Regions from separate parts of the Bacillus thuringiensis genome, predicted to be linked through region 3. Evidence: riboswitches for the same ligand, from Rfam matches in the RefSeq annotation. Region 3 holds a riboswitch; each other region holds the start of a gene.

Region 1 (6,477 bases), 1.1 Mb from region 3:
ATTGAATTTTTAAATCAATTAGCGAATACAACTTCAGCTGATATGGAGAAGTATGGGAAGATTGAGGAGTTAGAGTAAGGGGGATGAAACACATGATGCGCATTGAAACAAAGAAAATGTCTAACCTATTACAAGTGTATTTTATTATGGGAAGCAATAACTGCACGAAGGATCCTTTAACTGTATTGAAAGAAGCGTTAGATGGTGGAGTGACACTTTTTCAATTTCGTGAAAAGGGGGAAGGTTCTTTAATTGGAGAGGATAGAGTGCGTTTTGCAAAAGAATTGCAGACTCTTTGTAAGGAATATAGTGTTCCTTTCATTGTAAATGATGATGTAGAATTAGCCATTGAATTAGATGCAGATGGTGTTCATGTAGGACAAGATGATGAAGGAATTACATCTGTTCGTGAAAAAATGGGAGATAAAATTATCGGTGTATCTGCTCATACAATTGAAGAAGCACGCTTTGCAATCGAACATGGAGCAGATTATTTAGGCGTTGGACCTATTTTCCCAACGAGTACGAAAAAAGATACGAAAGCGGTTCAAGGAACGAAAGGATTAGCTTATTTTAGAGAACAAGGAATTACAGTGCCAATCGTTGGTATTGGCGGGATTACAATTGAAAATACAGCGGCAGTTATAGAGGCGGGTGCGGAAGGTGTTTCAGTTATTTCAGCAATTAGTTTAGCTGAATCGGCGTATGAAAGTACGAGAAAATTAGCTGAAGAAGTAAAGAGAAGTTTGTAAGGAAGGACGTGTAGTATTTTAAGTGCTACATGGAGAAATGGACTGCCCAAAATTTTAAACAAACGTTTGATTAAAAAAGCACAAACCTTTTAAAATAAAGGTTTGTGCTTTTTCTTTAAAACATAATAGAAATTAAAAGCATTCCAATGCCGATAGAAGTAAATGTTGCGATTAAACCTGGAATCATAAAGCTATGATTTAATACGTATTTACCGATACCTGTTGTACCAGTACGGTCAAAGTTAATGGCAGCAACGATTGTTCCATAGTTTGGAATGAAGAAATATCCATTTACTGCAGGGAACATCGCAATCAGTAGTGCTGGTGGAATACCAAGGGATAGTCCAAGTGGCATTAAGGCACGTACTGTTGCTGCTTGGCTGTACAGTAAAATAGATAGAATGAATAGCGCGATGGCAAATAGCCAAGGTGCACTTGTTACTAAATGCTGAATGGATCCTTGAATCATATTTAAGTTTCCATTAAAGAAAGTATCTCCCATCCAAGCGATACCGAAAATAGCAACAACTGCTGTTGCTCCTGCTTTAAAGACGTTACCAGATACAATGCTTTCTACATTTGGTTTACAGAAAATAATAATAAGAGCCGCGATAGTTAACATAACCATCTCAATTGTGTTCGGCATGGAAAGACGAGCTAACTTCCCATCAACTATCCATCCTGGACGAAGTGCTTCAAATGAACCAAGAAGTACAACAAGGAAGGTTCCAACTAGGAAAAGGATAACTGATAATTTGGCGCCTTTTACACCTACAAATTCTTTTTTCTCTTCAAGTTTAGGAATCATTCCTTCGTTTAATCGTTTTAAGTATTCAGGGTCTTCATTTAATTCTTTTCCCATCTTACTAGCAACGAATGCTGCTAACATACAAGCAATGAAAGTAGAAGGGATACTTACTTTTAAAATATCTAATAAGGTAATTTTATAGTCAGCGAACATTGCTAAAAGAGCAACTGTGGCAGCTGAAATCGGACTAGCTGTAATTGCTTGCTGAGAAGCGATTACGGCAATCGACATTGGGCGTTCTGGTCTAATCCCTGATTCACGAGAGACTTCTGCAATAACAGGAAGTACAGAATAGGCAACGTGACCAGTACCTGCACATAGTGTGAATAAATAAGTAACAATTGGAGCAAAAAAAGTAATACGCTTTGGATTTTTTCGCAATGCTTTTTCAGCTAGATGAACAAGATAGTCCATTCCTCCAGCAGCTTGCAAAGCACCAGCAGCTGTAATTACTGCCAAAATCATGAGCATTACATCAATAGGAGGCGCGGTCGGTTGTAAGTGGAAGACAAAAACGAGTATTGCCATACCAACTCCACCCATTACTCCTAAACCAACTCCGCCTAGGCGTGCACCAATAAAAATACAGAGTAACAAGGTAAGAAATTGTAGCCAAAACATGATAAACTACCTCCGAAATTCATTAATTAAGATATATTCGAATAGTTTAATTTGAATGAAAATTAAATGAATACCCGAAGAAATCCTTGTTATTTATACATTTTTTATTATATAACACAAAAAAAGTAACATTCACGTACTTTTTGAAATTATTTCGAAAAAGCAATGCATTAAAAATTTGTATTTATATCTCTAAATAAGTAGACATTTTGATTTATATGTTGTAATCTTTGAAAGAGAATAAATTAATTCTCATAGAACTCCCATATCGTTCAACTCGTTCAGCGAGAAAGGCAAACTGATGGAAACATGAGGACGCAAAACTACAGGAGCTAAGGTCGAAAGGCTATGCTAGCCAGTTACCGGACGGATAGGGTTGGTCTTGGCCAATGCTTTTACATTGGCTTTTTTTTATTCTCGAATATATTGAGAAACATTTTCAAACAAAATATTCGTATATTTTGTTTTTTTGTTATGTTAATTAAGGAAGGTGGATATTAATGAAAAAGTATTGGCATAAGTTAACGTTTCTTCAAAAGAACGTCTTATTAACCGTACTAGTTATTTTGACGCTTGTTGGAAGTATGGGCGCGTTAAGTTTCAACATGTTTCAAAATAGTATGATGTCTTTATTTGAAAGACAGTCTATTGAAACAGGAGATACTGTAATAAATCAATTAGACGCAGAATTAGTGAAAGATCTTGCGAAAGATCCTACAGCCCAAAAGGAGAAGAAGGAAAAGTTAAAAGAGCAATTAGATGAAGTGACAAAAGATTTAAAAAGTGTTGGACAAACGTATATTACGGGAGCAAAACCCAATGACAAACGAGAATTACAAATCGTTGGTTTGACTACAGAGTTAACAAATGCAGTACCTGTAAAGCCGGGTGACTATTATGAACAACCAGCTCATTGGATGAAGGCATACGATAAAGTGATAGATACGAAAAAGGCACAAATGACAGAAGTATATGAAGATGAACTAGGCTCATGGGTGACAATATTAGAGCCCATTACGGATGGAGAAAAAAATATTGTCGCAATTGTTGCGGCAGATGTAGATGCTTCTGTTATTCCAGATACAAAGAAGAAATTTATGATGCAAGGTTTACTATTCATTTGTATTTCATTAGCTATTGCGACTGTTATTCAATTCTTTATTGTTCGTAATTCGTTAGCCCCATTAAAAGACCTAAGAGAGGGATTACGTAAAGTTGGTGAGGGTGATTTAAGTATTAAATTAAAAGAAAGACCAGATGACATTGGTATTATTAATACTTATTTCAATGCAACGATTGAGAAATTTAAAGGAATTATAGATAAAGTAAAACAAACTGCAGAGCAAGTTTCTTCTTCATCACAAGAATTATCGGCAAGTACTGAGGAAAACAGTATGGCAGTTCAAGAAATTGCAGGTTCCATGGAAGGTTTAAGAGTAGGAGCACAGTCTCAAGAAACTTCAGTACAACAATGCTTAGGAATTGTGCACGGAATGGAAAATAAGGTGGAAGAGATAACTGGGGCTGCGAAACTGGTTGCGGTTGCCTCAGAAGGTATGGAGCAACATTCAATTGAAGGTAATGAAGTAATTGGACAAATTATTAATCAAATGAATTTAATCCAAAATGCAGTAAAAGATTTATCTTCGATTATTTATTCATTGGAAACAAGATCGAAGGAAATTAGTGATATCGTAACCGTAATTACAGGTATTTCAAATCAAACCAATTTACTTGCGTTAAATGCTTCTATTGAAGCTTCACGTGCTGGAGCTGCTGGAAGAGGATTTGCAGTGGTCGCTGATGAAGTACGTAAATTAGCTGAGCAAACTGAAACGTCAGCGAAAGATATAGCTAAATTAATTGGGGAAACACAAGCTGAAGCAGAAGAGGCTGTAGTTTCAATGCAAAAAGGTTCAAAAGAAGTAGAATCTGGAATTACTCTTGTTCAAAGTAGTGGTGCGTTCTTCGAGAAAATTTCAAAATCAGCACATTCTGTTACGGACCAAGTTAAGGCGGTTTCTAGCAACTCAGGTGATATTTTGCAAAATAGCCAAAATATCGTTCAAGTTGTAAATGAACTATCACATATTGCAAATACGTATGCGAATAGTAGTGGTAATATTGAAGAGAGTATGAAAGAACAGGAAATGTCAGTACAAGATATTGCAGAATTAGCTACTTCTTTAAGCTGGCTTGCACAGGAGCTGCAAGAGTTAATTGGGGAATTTAAAAGTTAATAGAATAATATAAGGTGTAGATTTAATCTACACCTTAATCTTTTTTTAAAATGAATAATTATATATTTATATCTAATGGTATACGGTTGTGATTTTAATCATTGGTGGAACATGTCCTCCAATGATCAAAGTTTCATTTTTATATTATGGAGAGTGAGAGGATTCAGTATGAGTATTTTCTTAAAACGTTCATATGTGGAGAGATATGAACAATTTTCGCAACAAAATTATGAACCGTTTATGATACCAAAGGATATTCAAGTAAATGAATATACTCAAATGAAAATTAAGGATATACAAGCGTTTGAACGAAATAAATTAGATTTAATCGCAGCTACTTTTGTATGGCTATATCATGTTAGTAATGAAAAACGTATAGTGATACCTTATTACATGAGACAGAGTAGTTATCCGTTATGTATTACAATTGAACAAGAACTTTCTTATGAAGAGCTAAGGATAGAAATTAATGATCAAATCATGCAGTTAGAAAGTATGGAAGAAGAACGGAAGATATTGTTACAATATGATGAAGAAAAATGGGGGAAACCTGCAGTTACAGTAGGAAAAGAAAATAGAAATAGTCAATTAAACTTTATTGAATTAAAGGATAGTTGTTTTGAAGTTTCTTATAATGAAAAGCAATTGAAAGAAGAAACAGCACTTCGCTATATAAAGCAAATTCAGTATGTAATTCAGCAAGGTATAAAAAAAGAGACGCAATGTGTTGTAGATATGAATATTATTACAGAAGAAGAATTAGTGATATATAAAGAAATAAATGACACAGAAGTGCTATACCCGAATAAAAGTATTGCGGATATGTTTTGTGAAACAGTAAGGAAATTTTCAAAGCGTATAGCTTTATCTTCGGTGGAGGGAACATTAACATATGAACAACTAAATAAAAAAAGTAATAAAATTGCTCACATGTTATTACATCATGGGGTGAAACAAGGTGATTATGTCGGTATCTTTATGAAGCGAAGTATTGATACGGTAGTCAGTATATTAGCAGTTTTAAAAACAGGTGCAGCTTATATTCCGATTGACCCAGATTATCCAGCAAATCGAGTGCAATATATTATCGAGGATAGCCAATCAAAATTAGTTTTAACGAAAGAAGCGAAAGTACCGTTTGAGGATATTCGAGAATTATCTCTTTACGATATTGAACAATTTTCAGAAATAGATGTGAACGTGGCAATTGATCTTGATGATATCGCATATATGATCTATACATCCGGTTCTACGGGAAATCCGAAAGGAACAATGCTTGCGCACCGCGGAGTAGTGAATTTATGTACATGGATGCAAAGGCATTATGAATTAAGTGAAGAAGATATTTTCGCGCAGTTCCCTTCATTTAGTTTTGACGCATCTATTTGGGAGTTATTCGCGTCATTATTCTGCGGTGGAAATATATATGTGTTATTGGATGAACAAAGGCTTTCGGTAGAAGCTTTTGCAAATGCAATTTATAAAGCAAAGGCAACATCTATTTTAGGCTTAGCTACAATTTTCCTACAACAAGTAGCAACATATCTTCCAGATGAAAGTAAGTATAAGCTCGATTCATTAAAGAGGATTGCAGTTGGTGGAGAAATGCTTACTGCTGAAGTAGTAAAACTATGGCGAGAGAGAATTGGTACTCACGTTCAGTTAAATAACGCGTATGGCCCGACAGAATGTACAATTACAACAACGACATATCCAATTCCAGCGGAGTTAAACGATCAACTTGCTAGTATCCCAATCGGGAAGCCAGCGGATAATTATAAAGTTTGGATATTAAATGACAATATGAAAGTTTGTCCAATTGGTATTCCAGGAGAATTATATATAGAGTCAGTAGGTTTAGCAAAAGGTTACTTTAATAAGCCGGAAAAAACAGAGGAAGTATTTATTCCACATCATGAAAAACATGATAGTAAGATATATAAAACAGGTGATATTGTTAAAATATTGGAAGACGGAAATATTGAGTTTTTACATCGTAAAGACAATCAAGTGAAAATTAGAGGACATCGAATTGAATTGGGTGAAATCCAAAACA
Region 2 (6,477 bases), 1.7 Mb from region 3:
ATTCCCGAAACTACGTCAACGTTATTACAGCTACCAACTAAATGAGGAAGAGCTTGAAATTCAGCATGGTCTTTTTGTCGTAAAGCGCGTATTAGTACCGATGATTCGTGTACAGCACGTAACGATTGAACAAGGTCCGATTATGAGAAAATATGGCTTAGCAGAATTACACATTTCAACGGCAGCAACTTCTCACAGCATCCCAGGCTTAACGATGTATGAAGCAGAAATGTTGAAAACGAAAATCGCAGAATTAGCGAAAGTGAGTGATGAGGATGTATAAGAGGCAGCATCCAATCACGATGTTATTAGAATTAAAAATAACAGATTTTATACCACTCATTATTTTCATGTTCAGCTTAAACGGAAAATTTCCGTTTTGGTATTTAATTCCCGCAGGATTTGGTTTACTCACCGTTTTTTCAGCATTTGAAAAATGGTATTACACAACATATTGGGTTGAAAATAACGTATTACATGTGAAAAAAGGTCTCTTCGTGAAAAAGGAGAGCTACTTAAATAAAGAACGTGTTCAAACGATTAATACAAGTTCTAACGTGCTCTATCAAATGCTCGGTTTGAAAAAAATTCAGATTGAAACAGCTGGTGGGGGCGATGAAGCAGAAGTTAGCTTAGCTGGTATTACGGCAGAAGAAGCGGCGGAGCTTATTGCTTTGCTAAATGAGCCAACTCCAGAAGTGAAAGCAGAAGGAACGTTAGACGAAGCAACAGAAAATACAGTAGAAAAAGAAATTGTTACAGAAGAAAAACAAGCGACAGAGTATAAATTAACTTGGAAAGAGATTTTATTAGCATCTGTTACATCTGGTCAATTTGGACTATTATTCTCTTTAATCTTTTTCGTCTATCACCAAGTAGATGAGTACATTCCGAAATGGATAGAGAATGGCGTAAAGTCGTATGTAATGGAACATGATATATATGGCTGGATTTTCATGGTAGCTATTTTGCTCGTTCTTTCGTGGGTTATATCTACAATTGGCTACGCGTTAAAACATGGTAACTTCACAGTAAATCGAAAAAATGATGAAGTCCGTATTTCGCAAGGGTTACTGGAAAGAAAAGAACTCGTACTAAAATTGCACCGTATTCAAGGTATTACGATAAAAGAAAGCATTTTACGCCAACCATTCGGTTATTGTGCTGTGCAAGTAGAAGTAATTCAAAGTAAGGGAATGGATGACGAAAAAGAAAAAGTTACACTGCATCCAATTATTCGAAAAGATCGCGTGCAACAGTTACTCACACATTTACAGTTACCATATGAACTGAATACAAACATTATTTCATTACCAAAAGCAGCATTGCGCCGCTATCTCATTGATAGTTTCATTTTCTTCGCAATGCTAGCAATCCCGCTTACTGGAATAAGTATATACTCTGAAAAGCACTTCATCATGTGGGCATTAATTCCGCTCGCGATCCTCATCTTTACACTTGGATACGCAACATTTAAAACAAATGGTTACAGTGTTAACGGAGAACAAATTACACTTGTCTATCGTAGCGTCGGAAAATATACAGGACTTATTAGAAGAAGACATGTCCAATCAATGGAGAAGACACAATCATATTTCCAGCGCCGAGCGGATTTATGTACGTATAAGTTTTCTAGTGCATCATCTAGTTATAAAATAGAGCATACGAGAGTAGAAGACGCGGAGAGAATGCAGGATTGGTATAAGAAGAGAATGAGTGAGGAATAATTTGAGAAAGCTTGCCTAGTCTGAAGGGCAAGCTTTTTTGTTATAGGGAAAAGAGTCGTTTAATCCATATATTAGTACAACTACAGCAAACATGTATCAATACGCATGAAAAAAGGTAATATGCTTCTGTTTTGGGGAATATGTGGAATTTTTGATGTAAATGGTATACAAAAATACAAATAGTATTAGGAGGTTATATATGATAAGTCAGTTGAAAAGAGAAGCACTTGATGCATTAAAAGGAAGATGGGGATTAGCGGTAGGGGCAACTTTATTAATTGGAATCCTTATTGGAGCTGTTGAAATGCTAACAACAGGTATTTTCTCGATATTTTGGGGTTGGGAAGAGGCAAGTGATTCACTTACAGTAAGTATTATTGTAATGCTTGTTATTGGTCCATTAACAATAGGTGCCTATTATCTTGTTTTAAATGCAATTCGTGGGACTGATGCTCGCATTGGTCATATATTTAGATGGTTTAGCGATGGAAGTAAGTTGATGAAGTCGTTTTTAACATATTTACTAATGTATGTATACTTGACTCTATGGACATTACTTCTTATTATTCCAGGTATTATTAAATCATTTTCTTATTCTATGACATATTTTATTTTGAATGATCATCCAGAATATACAGCGAATCAAGCGATTACTGAGAGTCGTCATATGATGAATGGACATAAAATGGATTATTTTTTACTATGCTTAAGTTTCTTAGGCTGGTTCATATTAAGTATTCTTACTATAGGAATCGGTTTCTTATGGTTAGCACCTTATTTCTACGCGACATCAGCCGCATTTTATGAAGAGATTTCAAAAGAATATTATAAAAAAGAAGGCACTACTTTCTAATAAAACACATAAACCATCTGTTCCCTATATTCTTTAGGGGGTAGGTGGTTTTCTTTTTTGAGGACTTTGTCTAAAAAATAGGTAAGATTATTTTTAGGAAAAATAAAAGGAGCAACATAAATGAAATATACTTGTCCATGTTGCGTATATAAAGTGAAACTTTAATCAGTGGGGATTTTGTTCATTCCCCACTGATTATTAGTTCTCACCAATCGGGCATTTATGGGCAGCCCGCCTCCCGCCTAACTCCTTTGTTTTAGCTGAATTTTGAGGTGGGGGTCTTACTGTCCGGCAAATAGCGGGATAAAGTAATAAGAAGGACTAAATCGGTAAATTTTATTAATGGATATATTAGGAATGAATATGAAAGTATAGATGTATAGTCAATGTTGTGTATTTGATGTTATCATATTGAATGATATGGAAATTTTTAATAGAATAAGTAACTAAAAATTCAAAGGTAATGAAGCTTTTGTTGTATAAAGAAAATACTTAGTAGTAATCAACAATATTAAAAATAAGATTCGTATTTATATAAATTTAGTAGAAATGGGGTTTTAAAAAGGAATGAGTATCAGCATAACGCGGCAAAAGATTTTGGCGGCCGCTTCTCAAATTGTGCAATGTAAAGGGGTTGCTAAATTAACCTTAGAAGCAGTGGCAAAAGAGGCGGGTGTAAGTAAAGGTGGATTATTGTATCACTTTGCAAATAAAGAAGCTTTAATAGAAGGTATGATAGTCAGAGGGATAGAGGATTATGAGGGCGCTATTTACAATAAAGTAGCGGAAGACTCAGAGAGGAAAGGGAGATGGGTTCGCTCTTTTGTAGAGGAAAGATTAAGTAATGAGAGAAGAACAGAAGAGTTGTCTAGTAGTATGATGGCAGCATTCATGTTAAAACCTGAATTACTTGAGCCATTACAACAATCATTTCAGCAACTGCAAAAGAATATAGAAAACGATGAGATAGATTCAGTATGTGCAACAATTATTAGATTAGCAGCAGATGGATTATGGTATTCGGAATATTTAGGGGTTGGCAGACTAAGCCCCGAGTTAAGAGAAAAAGTGATTCAAGCTCTTATTGTTAATTCGTATAAATAGAATATACGAACTATATAATGTGAAAACAATTCACCATTACTTATTTAATGTAGTGGTGAATTGTTTTTTTTATTAGAAAAATAGAACAATTTTATAGAGTATTGAATTATAACCGTCTAGACGGTATAGTAATATTTGGTTTAAGAGGAAAATGAAACAAAAAAAGAATAAAAGATATTTTTAGCACACTATTCGAAAGGATAGGCCGCAAAGCTTAGAGTCTACGGTAATACATATTGGTTACTAAGATCGTCTGGTTGCACATTTTTGATGCAACCGGACGGTCTTTTTTTGTTATATAAATATAAAAAAATAGGAGGGAACTATGCAAATGAAAAGTACTAAAAGGCATATTTCAATGGTTTCATTAGTTTTTCTAGTATTATTTTCAGTGCTGAATGTGTGGGCTCCAGTTATTCAAGCTGCTGTGATGAAAAGTCCAGTGGACGAAATTAATATTTCTCGTACTGATGGCACGACATCTGAACCGTATCAAGCCTCAGATGGTATGAAAGTAGAAGTGAAGTGGTCAGCTAAAGAAAAAATAAAAAGTGGAGATCAATTCACAATTGATATGCCAAAAGAGTTTCGAAAAGACCTTATGAATATGAGTTTTCCTTTAAAAGATGCTGAAGGAAAAACAGTTGGTACATGTGAGATGAAAAAGGGTCTATTAACATGTACTATGGGTGATTACGTAGAAGGAAAGAATAACATTAAAGGTTCTTTATTCGTAGAATTCTACTTTGGTCTAGAAGCATATGATGGTGTTAAAGAAATTCCATTAGAATTTAACGTTGATGGTCAAATCGTCAATAAAGAAGTAAGTGTAAATAATACGACAGAGAGACCGAAGCCACAGCCCAATACGGAAAATTTATTGAAATGGGGTTCTTATAATCAAGAAAATCCTTCAATTGCTGATTGGCTTGTATATGTAAATGCAACCGGAACAGAAATGCAAGATCTTAAATTAACAGATACATTAGGACCTGGGCATGAGTTAATTACAGACAGCGTAGTATTAGAAGAGGCTGTATTTGAAGATGGTTATGCACCAACAAATATTAAGCCAGCAGATTTATCTAACATTAAAATTAATGCAACAAAGACTGGATTTACAATTGAATTTCCAGACAGTTCAAAAGGCTATATTTTAAGATATAAAACAAAGGTTACAAATCCTGCTGCAAAGCCTCATAAAAATACTGTGAAATTAGAAGGTAAAAATATTAAAACTGAAGAAAAAGTAGGACAAGTATTTGTAAGTGGTGGGGGAGGATCCGGTTCAGGTGACAATAATCCACCTAGCATTGAAAAAAATATAGTTGATGAGAATGGCAAGCTTGTAGAGAATGAGCAGTTAACACAAATGGATCAAGTTATTCAATACCAAGTTGGTACACATATACCGAACGATCCTCCTAAATACACATCTATGGTAATTAGTGATGATTTAGAAGATGTTTTAGAAGTATTAGAGGCAAAGGTGTATGATCAAAATGGCCAAGATATTACTTCTAAAGGAACGTTAAATATAGATAAACAAAGAAGTGAAGTAACATTTACATTTGGTGAGAGTTTTGACTATAAGTCATATGAAGACCAGATAATTAACCTTAGTATTAAGGCGAAAATTAAAAATAATGCAGACTTATCTTCTTACGTAGATAAGAAGATTCCTAATAAAGCAGAATTACATTTTGATGATAAAACATTAACATCAAAAGAAGTAACCATTACGCCGCCTGAAGCTCCAAAAGACGGTACAGTATCAATTCATAAAATAGATGCTGAGAATCCGAACAAAGGGCTAAAAGGTGCCGAATTTGAAGTTCGAAATAGTGCAAATGAAGTTGTTGCAAAACTGAAAACGGACGAAAAAGGTTTTTCAGTACCTCAAACTTTAGCTCCTGGGACGTATAAAGTTTATGAAACAGTAGCGCCAGAAGGATATCAAAAATTAACAAGCCCAGTAGAGGTTACACTTCAAGCTGGAGAAACAAAAACAATTGAAATTAAAAACACTATGCAAAAGGGTCAAATTGAAGTAAAGAAAATTGATTCGGAAAATGGTGAAAAACCATTAGCAAATGCAGAGTTTGATATAGTAAAAGACAGTGTAGTAGTCGAACATATTGTTACAGATAAAGATGGTAAGGCAATCTCTAAACCGTTAGCACCAGGAAAATATATTTTAAAAGAAACAAAAGCACCTGAAGGATACCAATTAAAAGAAACAGAGTTCGAAGTAAATGTAACAGGGGACGGCATATTCCCAATACAAGTGGAAAATGCGATGGTAGACAAAGGTAATGTAGAAATTACAAAAGTGGACAAAGAAAACGGGGCAGTATTAGCCGGTGTCGAATTTGAAGTCCAAGATGAGAAAGATGGCGTAGTAAGAAAAGTAGTAACAGATAAAGATGGAAAAGCAAACGTTTCAGATCTATCAGTAGGAAAGTACAAATTAGTAGAGACGAAAAGCTTACCAGGTTATAAAAAGCTAACAGAACCAGTACCATTTGAAATAAAAAAAGGTATGACAAAAGCTTTAGCAATAAAAGTAGAAAATGAGCAGTTAGACAAAGGTTCAGTAGAAATTACAAAAATAGATAAAGATAGTCAAAAAGTATTAGAGGGCGTAGTCTTCGAAGTGCAAGATGAGCAAGGAAAAGTAGTAACAGAAGTAAAAACAGATAAAGATGGTAAAGCAAAAATCTCTGATTTATCAGTAGGAAAGTACAAATTAGTAGAGACGAAAAGCTTACCTGGCTACAAAAAGCTAACAGA
Region 3 (6,477 bases):
AAATGCTTTTGAGTCTAATTTCCCGCCATCTTTCTCAGCTGCAAATGCAGACGTCCCTACTGATACTGATGATAATGTTACCGCTCCAATTAATGCTAATTTTGCTAGTTTCATAGTTTTATACCCCTTTATAATCATTTTTCAATTCATTTATTCTTAATTTTCAATCTTATAAAAGCTTAGTTTGGTGTATCTTCTAAAGTCCAAGTTAACTCAGCTGAATATTTCGCACCTTTTTCTTTCGCTGTCGTACCTGGTACGAATAAGCTCACACTCTGTTTACCTTGTTCTGTCCCTTTACCAAATGCAGTCGTCCAATCACCCATACCTTTATTCTTTGCGGCAGTAGTAATTTCCACCGCATCTCCACCTGGAGCTAGTGTTACTTTATTTTTAAATGTTGTAGGTGCATATTGTGCATCAGTTACAGAATTTACAACTGGGTTACTTAAGCTTAAAGCTGCATTTGTTAACTCACTATTACCACTTTTAAATTGTGCATTTTGCTTTACTTTTAATTTCCATCCTGCATTTGTACCACGGTTATCTGTTACAGATATGAAGTTAGGTACTTCAACTGTTTTAGTCGCTTGTTTTACTTTATCCAGTTTTGCAAAGTACGTTTGATCATTACCAGAGATAACTTGCTCGCCGAAGTGTAAGTTAGAAACGTAGTTAATACTTAATGGACCTTTTGTTCCTTTTTCATGGTCACCAGGGTTCTCTGGTGTAACTTTTTCATTTGGAGTTTCTGGATTGTTTGGATCTGTTGTGCTTGTATCTTCAATAAACGTTACATCTGTTTTTGATTTCATATTTGCTTTCTCTTCCGCAAATGCTGAAGTTCCTACTGCTGCAACTGATGTTAATGATACTGCACCGATTAATGCTAATTTTGCTAGTTTCATATGTACCTTCCCCTTTTCTCTGTTTTCATCTATTTTTTATTTTGAATACACTTGCTTTCCCCTAATTCTTTTGAATACATATAGAGATAAAACAATCGAAAACAATCCTATATATTGTTTGAAGTCCCGTGTCTGGCCTCCTGTTTTCGGTAAATATTTATCTCCATTTTTATTTTTATCAACTGTCTCTTTTTTTGTATTTATCTTTGTCGGATCAGTTGATGTATTTGGTGTATAGCTATTCGAAAATGTAATACCCGCTTTTGAATTCGTACTTGTAGCCGTTACTACATTTGCCATAAGAAACGGCACACATATAACTGTGGAAACGATAATACCAACTATTTTTTTCATTACTCTCTCCTTTCTAAAATTTATATATTTCATATATTTTTAGAGAGGAGCATCGGTTAATGTCCATTCTAGCTGTCCAGCATATTTAGTATTTACTTTGACATTCGGCCCTGGTTTTACTTGTAAATGAATTCCTTCGTTTTCCTTCCAATTTAGTGAAACCTCCTCGTCGTTTTTAGAAGTATACGAGAATGCTTCTATACTAGAAGTACTTAAAGGTGTATCCTTTCCATTTCGTTTGTAAATCAATGCTCCTGTCAATGTGTCATTTTGCGCTGAAGTTAATGGTGTAATTTCCTTTACATATACACTCCATTTTTGCTTTTTAACACGATCATCGGTTACCTTTAAAGGATTTGAAATCGCCTTCGGTGCGTATGTCGTTGTTTTCGATGGAATTGTTAAATCTCCAAATGTAATTTCTTTTGGTACGTCTACTAACTTTAAAGTCCCATCAACGACAGTAACCGGCACTTGAATCTCCGCTTGTACACCTTGCTTCGTTTCAATTACAACCGTTACAGTATGATTCCCTATTGTTTTGGTATCTGGAATATTGATTAACTTCACTACTGATATTGGTTTATCTACATCCAAATTCGTATCTACAGATAAATCTGTCACAAATTTAGAAATATCCATTTTTGTTAAATCTGTTCCTTGCACTACTTTTTGTAGGACTGGTTTCCCAGTTGGAATACCTTTATACCTTATTTTTGCGATTCCATCTCGATTACTATCTTGTCCATTCTTATCGCCATCTAAATAATTTTTAGCTGACACCGGTATTTCAAGATAACCACCTTTGTAATATTTCATTACATCAGCACCTTTTACAGGAGAACCTGTAATTGTCATTTCATAAATTTTCCCGTTGAATTCTTCTGTTTTTAGCGCATTTACTTTCGCAACCGCAGTGACTTTATTGTTTGTCCTGCTAATATCAAAGAAACTACTTACATCATCTCCACTCTCCACATCTTGAATGGAAACATCATTCACAGTAAAATCCTTATTCACTTCACTTTCTAATACAAAAGATTTCGCATAGTGAATCTCTTTCGATTGAGCAGGCATATTTTGATATACCTTATAAGAAAGTTGACGGGAATTATCTTCCACAATATCTCCTATTACACTTGGAGCTGGAATTTCAATTTGTGCAATCGCTAATTGGTCGTATGATACATTAACACCTGAAGCATTTAATCTAACTTCTAGCGGTAATTCTGTTAAATTATCAAATGTAATTGTCATATCTGCTTCTGGAGTAGCTACTGGACCTGCTGTTCCAGAAAACTCGATTTTATTATTCCCTTTGTCTTGATACCTAATTGAACTCGTATCATACACGTATAAATTCGTTAAATGACTACCATCATTACGTAACGTTACATTTTTATAACTATTTATCCTTTTGAAATTCCACATTGCCGTTAATGGTACTTTTTTACTTGTTCCGTGTTCATAAAATTCAAAGGAAGCATTATAAGTTTGTCCTGACCTTCCGTTCCCATATAATTGTAAAAAGTTTTTTGCATCACCTTTAGTTATTGGTGTTTTAACATCTACAGATGAAGCTGTCATAGAGTGAATATTAATACGGACATCAATCCATTTCCCTTGATATTCACCAGCTTTTTTTACTAATACGTACTGTTCTCTATTTGAATTTCTAAATGTATATTGACTTTGACCAGTTCTGTCATTGCTACTACCCTTTACCTCATATGTTACTTGTGGGCTCCAAACAAATCTAAAAGCATATTTACCCGAGATAGAAGGCCCTTCACCTGTTCTATTATTTATTACCTTTACATTTGGATATTTAAGAATACTTGTAACAGGACTAGCAGCTAGTAGAGATTGGCTCTTTAATACCTTCTCAGCTTGAATAGCAGGTAATTCCTGATTATTTTCGTTTATCCTATTGCTCTCTTTTAATTCATTTTCCTTTGGTACGAGTTCCTCATTAACCTTTTCTTTCGCTAAAGTCTTCGTTTCTTTTGGAACTTCAGCATTAGTAGCATTTATTTCTTGTTTTTTATTTTCTTCCGATACTTTCACTTTTTCACTGATTTCTTTTTTCACAACTTCCTCTGAAGCCTTTGGATTTTCATCAGAAATAGCTATATTTAAAGCCTCTTTTTTCTCTACAACATGTAGAGAAGGAGATTCAATTTTCTTTTCATTTCCTTCAAACTTCACTATCGGTTCAAATTTGTACTCTCCAGCTTTTTTCATTTGAATGACTACATATACGTCACCGATAAAATTACTTTGCTCATTCTTTTCAATTTTTACAATGTGATCTTCTGTTACTGAAATGCTTTGAATCGCTTTATTGTTTTCGTTCATTTTTTTCGTTTCTGCTTCATTGAACAGCTGCTCATTAGATAATTTCAGCTCGATATTAGCATCTTGTTTATTTGTATTTGTAATCTTTAATACTACATTTTCATCAACTTTTATTTCTTGTTTATCCATATGAACGATAAAACGTCCTTGCTCGTCGTTTGTAACCGCATAAACTTTCGTTGCAGAGTAATCTAGCACACCAACTTGGGTAAATAATATTCCTCCAGCGAGAAGTATACGCCCAAATTTACCTATTTGATTTTGCAATGTACTTCCCTCCCCCACTTTCTATGTACCGAATATTTCGAATATTAGATGTATTAATCGACTAAATTTACAATCATAATGTGTATTCCTAAAAAATAAAAAGCCTGGTTGCCTCTTCGATTTTCATACATCACAACATGTGTGAAAATCCAAACTGCAACCAGACTATCATAGTAATTTTCATTACCTTAGACTCTTAGCTTTGCGACCTATCCTTTCGAATAGTGTGCCCATTTATTTTTTCTTTTTGAGACAATAAAAAATCCGGTTGCCTCTTCGATTTTCATACATACAACTATGTGTGAAAATCCAAACTGCAACCAGACTATCATAGTAATTTTCATTACCTTAGACTCTTAGCTTTGCGACCTATCCTTTCGAATAGTGTGCCCATTTATTTTTTCTTTTTGAGACAATAAAAAATCCGGTTGCCTCTTCGATTTTCATACATACAACTATGTGTGAAAATCCAAACTGCAACCAGACTATCATAGTAATTTTCATTACTTTAGACTCTTAGCTTTGCGACCTATCCTTTCGAATAGTGTGCCAAAAATAGGTATTTATTTATCGTGTTTTGAATATACCATTAAAACCCAAAAAAGAAAATAGTTTTTTTAGAAAAAAACAATTAATTTTTATAGTCTAAATTTTTTACCAAAAAATCCATAATAAAAACTTATAAAAACATTTTGATCTTAGAAACACATCATACATTCTTTATCGATAAAATGAGATTTTTACTATCCACAAATAGCAAGATAAAATAGAAAAACATCACTTATTTGGAAGTGATGTTTTTTCTATTTAATGCAGTGGTAACATAACCTCAACCGTCGTTCCAACCCCAACTTCACTTTCAAAACTCATTTTACCGTTGTGGTCTTTAATAATTTTTTCTGTAACTACTAAACCTAGACCAGTTCCTGTTTCTTTCGTTGTATAAAAGGCTTCATTTAACTTTGGAATTTTATCTTTCGGAATGCCGCATCCCTCATCTTTCACTTGAATGATGATTCCATCTTTTACAGTAACTTTAATCGTAATTGTTCCGCCAACTGACATTGCTTCAATTGCATTTTTAATTAAATTAAAAAAGACCTGTTTTAATCGTTTTTCATCACATGTAATTGATGGTAAGTCTTTACTGTAAATACCTTGTATGTTGACTCCTTGTTTTAACGCAGGCTTTTCCATAACTCGAATAACATAAGAGATAATTTCTTCTATGTTATGAGTTTCTGATTCTAGTGATTTAGAGTTCTCAAATCCACTAAGTTCTGTAGCAATTATATGAATCCGATCTACTTCTTGTTTCATAATATCACTATAAATTTTATCCTCTGGATGCTTGTCTGCTTGTTTATTCACAAGTTTTTTTAAGTTTGCTAAAGGTCTTCTAATCTTATAACCAATAACCGTTGCCATCTTTCCAACAGCTGCTAGTTTTTCTGTCTGTTTTATTTCTTTATCCATCATCTCAAGCGTACGAACGTAAGACTGAACCCTCAAAAATATAATCCAACATATGATAGTAAATACGCTATATAATGCCATTGGAATTAAAACGAGAGAAGATTGAATAATGATTCCTGTAAGAGCATACTTTCCGACAAGTATCGCTGGAACTAACCAGAAATATCTTTTATTCACAAAGATTGGTGCGAACAAAATAAAAAATCCTTCTACTATATTTCCACCGTCAAATTCTGCATCGCTACCATAATAAATCATAATGTTATGGATACAATCTAATACATTATAGCCAATTAGAATAATATACTTTACCGCAAAAACATTCTTCCATTTCATAAAGTATATTCCAATACAAAACAATACCACCATCAAAAAGTAAAGCCATAAACCTAAGCCATCTTCAAACTCTCCTACGCCTTCTTGCTCTCCACCGATTAATGGTACGATAAATTCATAGGCAAGATCATATACAAAAAATATAATGAAAAATAAACTTAAAAATGCTTTCAGCGCCTTTATTTCTTCATTTTTAAATATATAGCCTTTATTCATATGGTAACTCCTAGCTTTTCTTCCACTTGGATTTCAGTATTTCCACACTTCCTTGGGAGAATGATGTCTATTCTCGTTCCAGTATCTCTTTCACTTGAAATATGCAGCTCACCAAGGTGCTCGGCGACAATTCGATTCGCTACCGTAAGTCCCAGACCAATTTTATCTTGTTTCGTTGTATAAAAGGCCTCTGTAACACGAATTAAGTTTTCTTGCTTAATACCATGACCATTATCAATCACGCTGATCATTACATACTCTTTCCCTTTATTTTCTAATCTTACATGTAATATGCCACCTTGTTCCATTGCCTCTAAAGCATTTTTTATCGTATATAAAAAGACTCCTCTTATTCTTCGTTCATCACATTCAATTTCTATTGTTTTTTCTTCCACATTAGAAATAAACTGTACGTTTAATTCATTCATTTTTTCGCGAAGACTTGTTATTACTTGTAATACAATTTTCCCCACATCATGTTTCTTATAAATAGAAGGTTTGCATGTAGCAACTTCCATCAACTCACTTATCATATTATTCATATTTTCTATTTCAAAAATCA

The links. A riboswitch is a leader RNA that binds a small molecule or an ion and turns the genes downstream of it on or off. The one in region 3 is predicted to bind cyclic di-GMP.
Region 1: linked by a shared signal. The riboswitch ahead of AC241_RS02215 (methyl-accepting chemotaxis protein) and the one ahead of AC241_RS23670 (WxL domain-containing protein) in region 3 are both predicted to bind cyclic di-GMP.
Region 2: linked by a shared signal. The riboswitch ahead of AC241_RS05380 (SpaA isopeptide-forming pilin-related protein) and the one ahead of AC241_RS23670 (WxL domain-containing protein) in region 3 are both predicted to bind cyclic di-GMP.

The regions. Positions count from the first base shown of each region.
Region 1 is NZ_CP012099.1:417,608-424,084, forward strand. It holds gene thiM (hydroxyethylthiazole kinase) at 1-78, shown strand, start outside; gene thiE (thiamine phosphate synthase) at 93-752, shown strand; gene AC241_RS02210 (anaerobic C4-dicarboxylate transporter family protein) at 868-2,181, opposite strand; cyclic di-GMP riboswitch class I at 2,464-2,548, shown strand; gene AC241_RS02215 (methyl-accepting chemotaxis protein) at 2,682-4,421, shown strand; gene AC241_RS02220 (non-ribosomal peptide synthetase) at 4,596-6,477, shown strand, end outside.
Region 2 is NZ_CP012099.1:1,034,605-1,041,081, forward strand. It holds gene AC241_RS05360 (PH domain-containing protein) at 1-283, shown strand, start outside; gene AC241_RS05365 (PH domain-containing protein) at 276-1,727, shown strand; gene AC241_RS05370 (DUF975 family protein) at 1,927-2,580, shown strand; gene AC241_RS05375 (TetR/AcrR family transcriptional regulator) at 3,148-3,684, shown strand; cyclic di-GMP riboswitch class I at 3,857-3,949, shown strand; gene AC241_RS05380 (SpaA isopeptide-forming pilin-related protein) at 4,010-6,477, shown strand, end outside.
Region 3 is NZ_CP012099.1:4,580,170-4,586,646, forward strand. It holds gene AC241_RS23655 (WxL domain-containing protein) at 1-114, opposite strand, end outside; gene AC241_RS23660 (WxL domain-containing protein) at 180-908, opposite strand; gene AC241_RS23665 (EF2685/EF0750 family sortase-dependent surface protein) at 945-1,262, opposite strand; gene AC241_RS23670 (WxL domain-containing protein) at 1,302-3,887, opposite strand; cyclic di-GMP riboswitch class I at 4,040-4,128, opposite strand; cyclic di-GMP riboswitch class I at 4,200-4,288, opposite strand; cyclic di-GMP riboswitch class I at 4,360-4,448, opposite strand; gene AC241_RS23675 (ATP-binding protein) at 4,695-5,915, opposite strand; gene AC241_RS23680 (ATP-binding protein) at 5,912-6,477, opposite strand, start outside.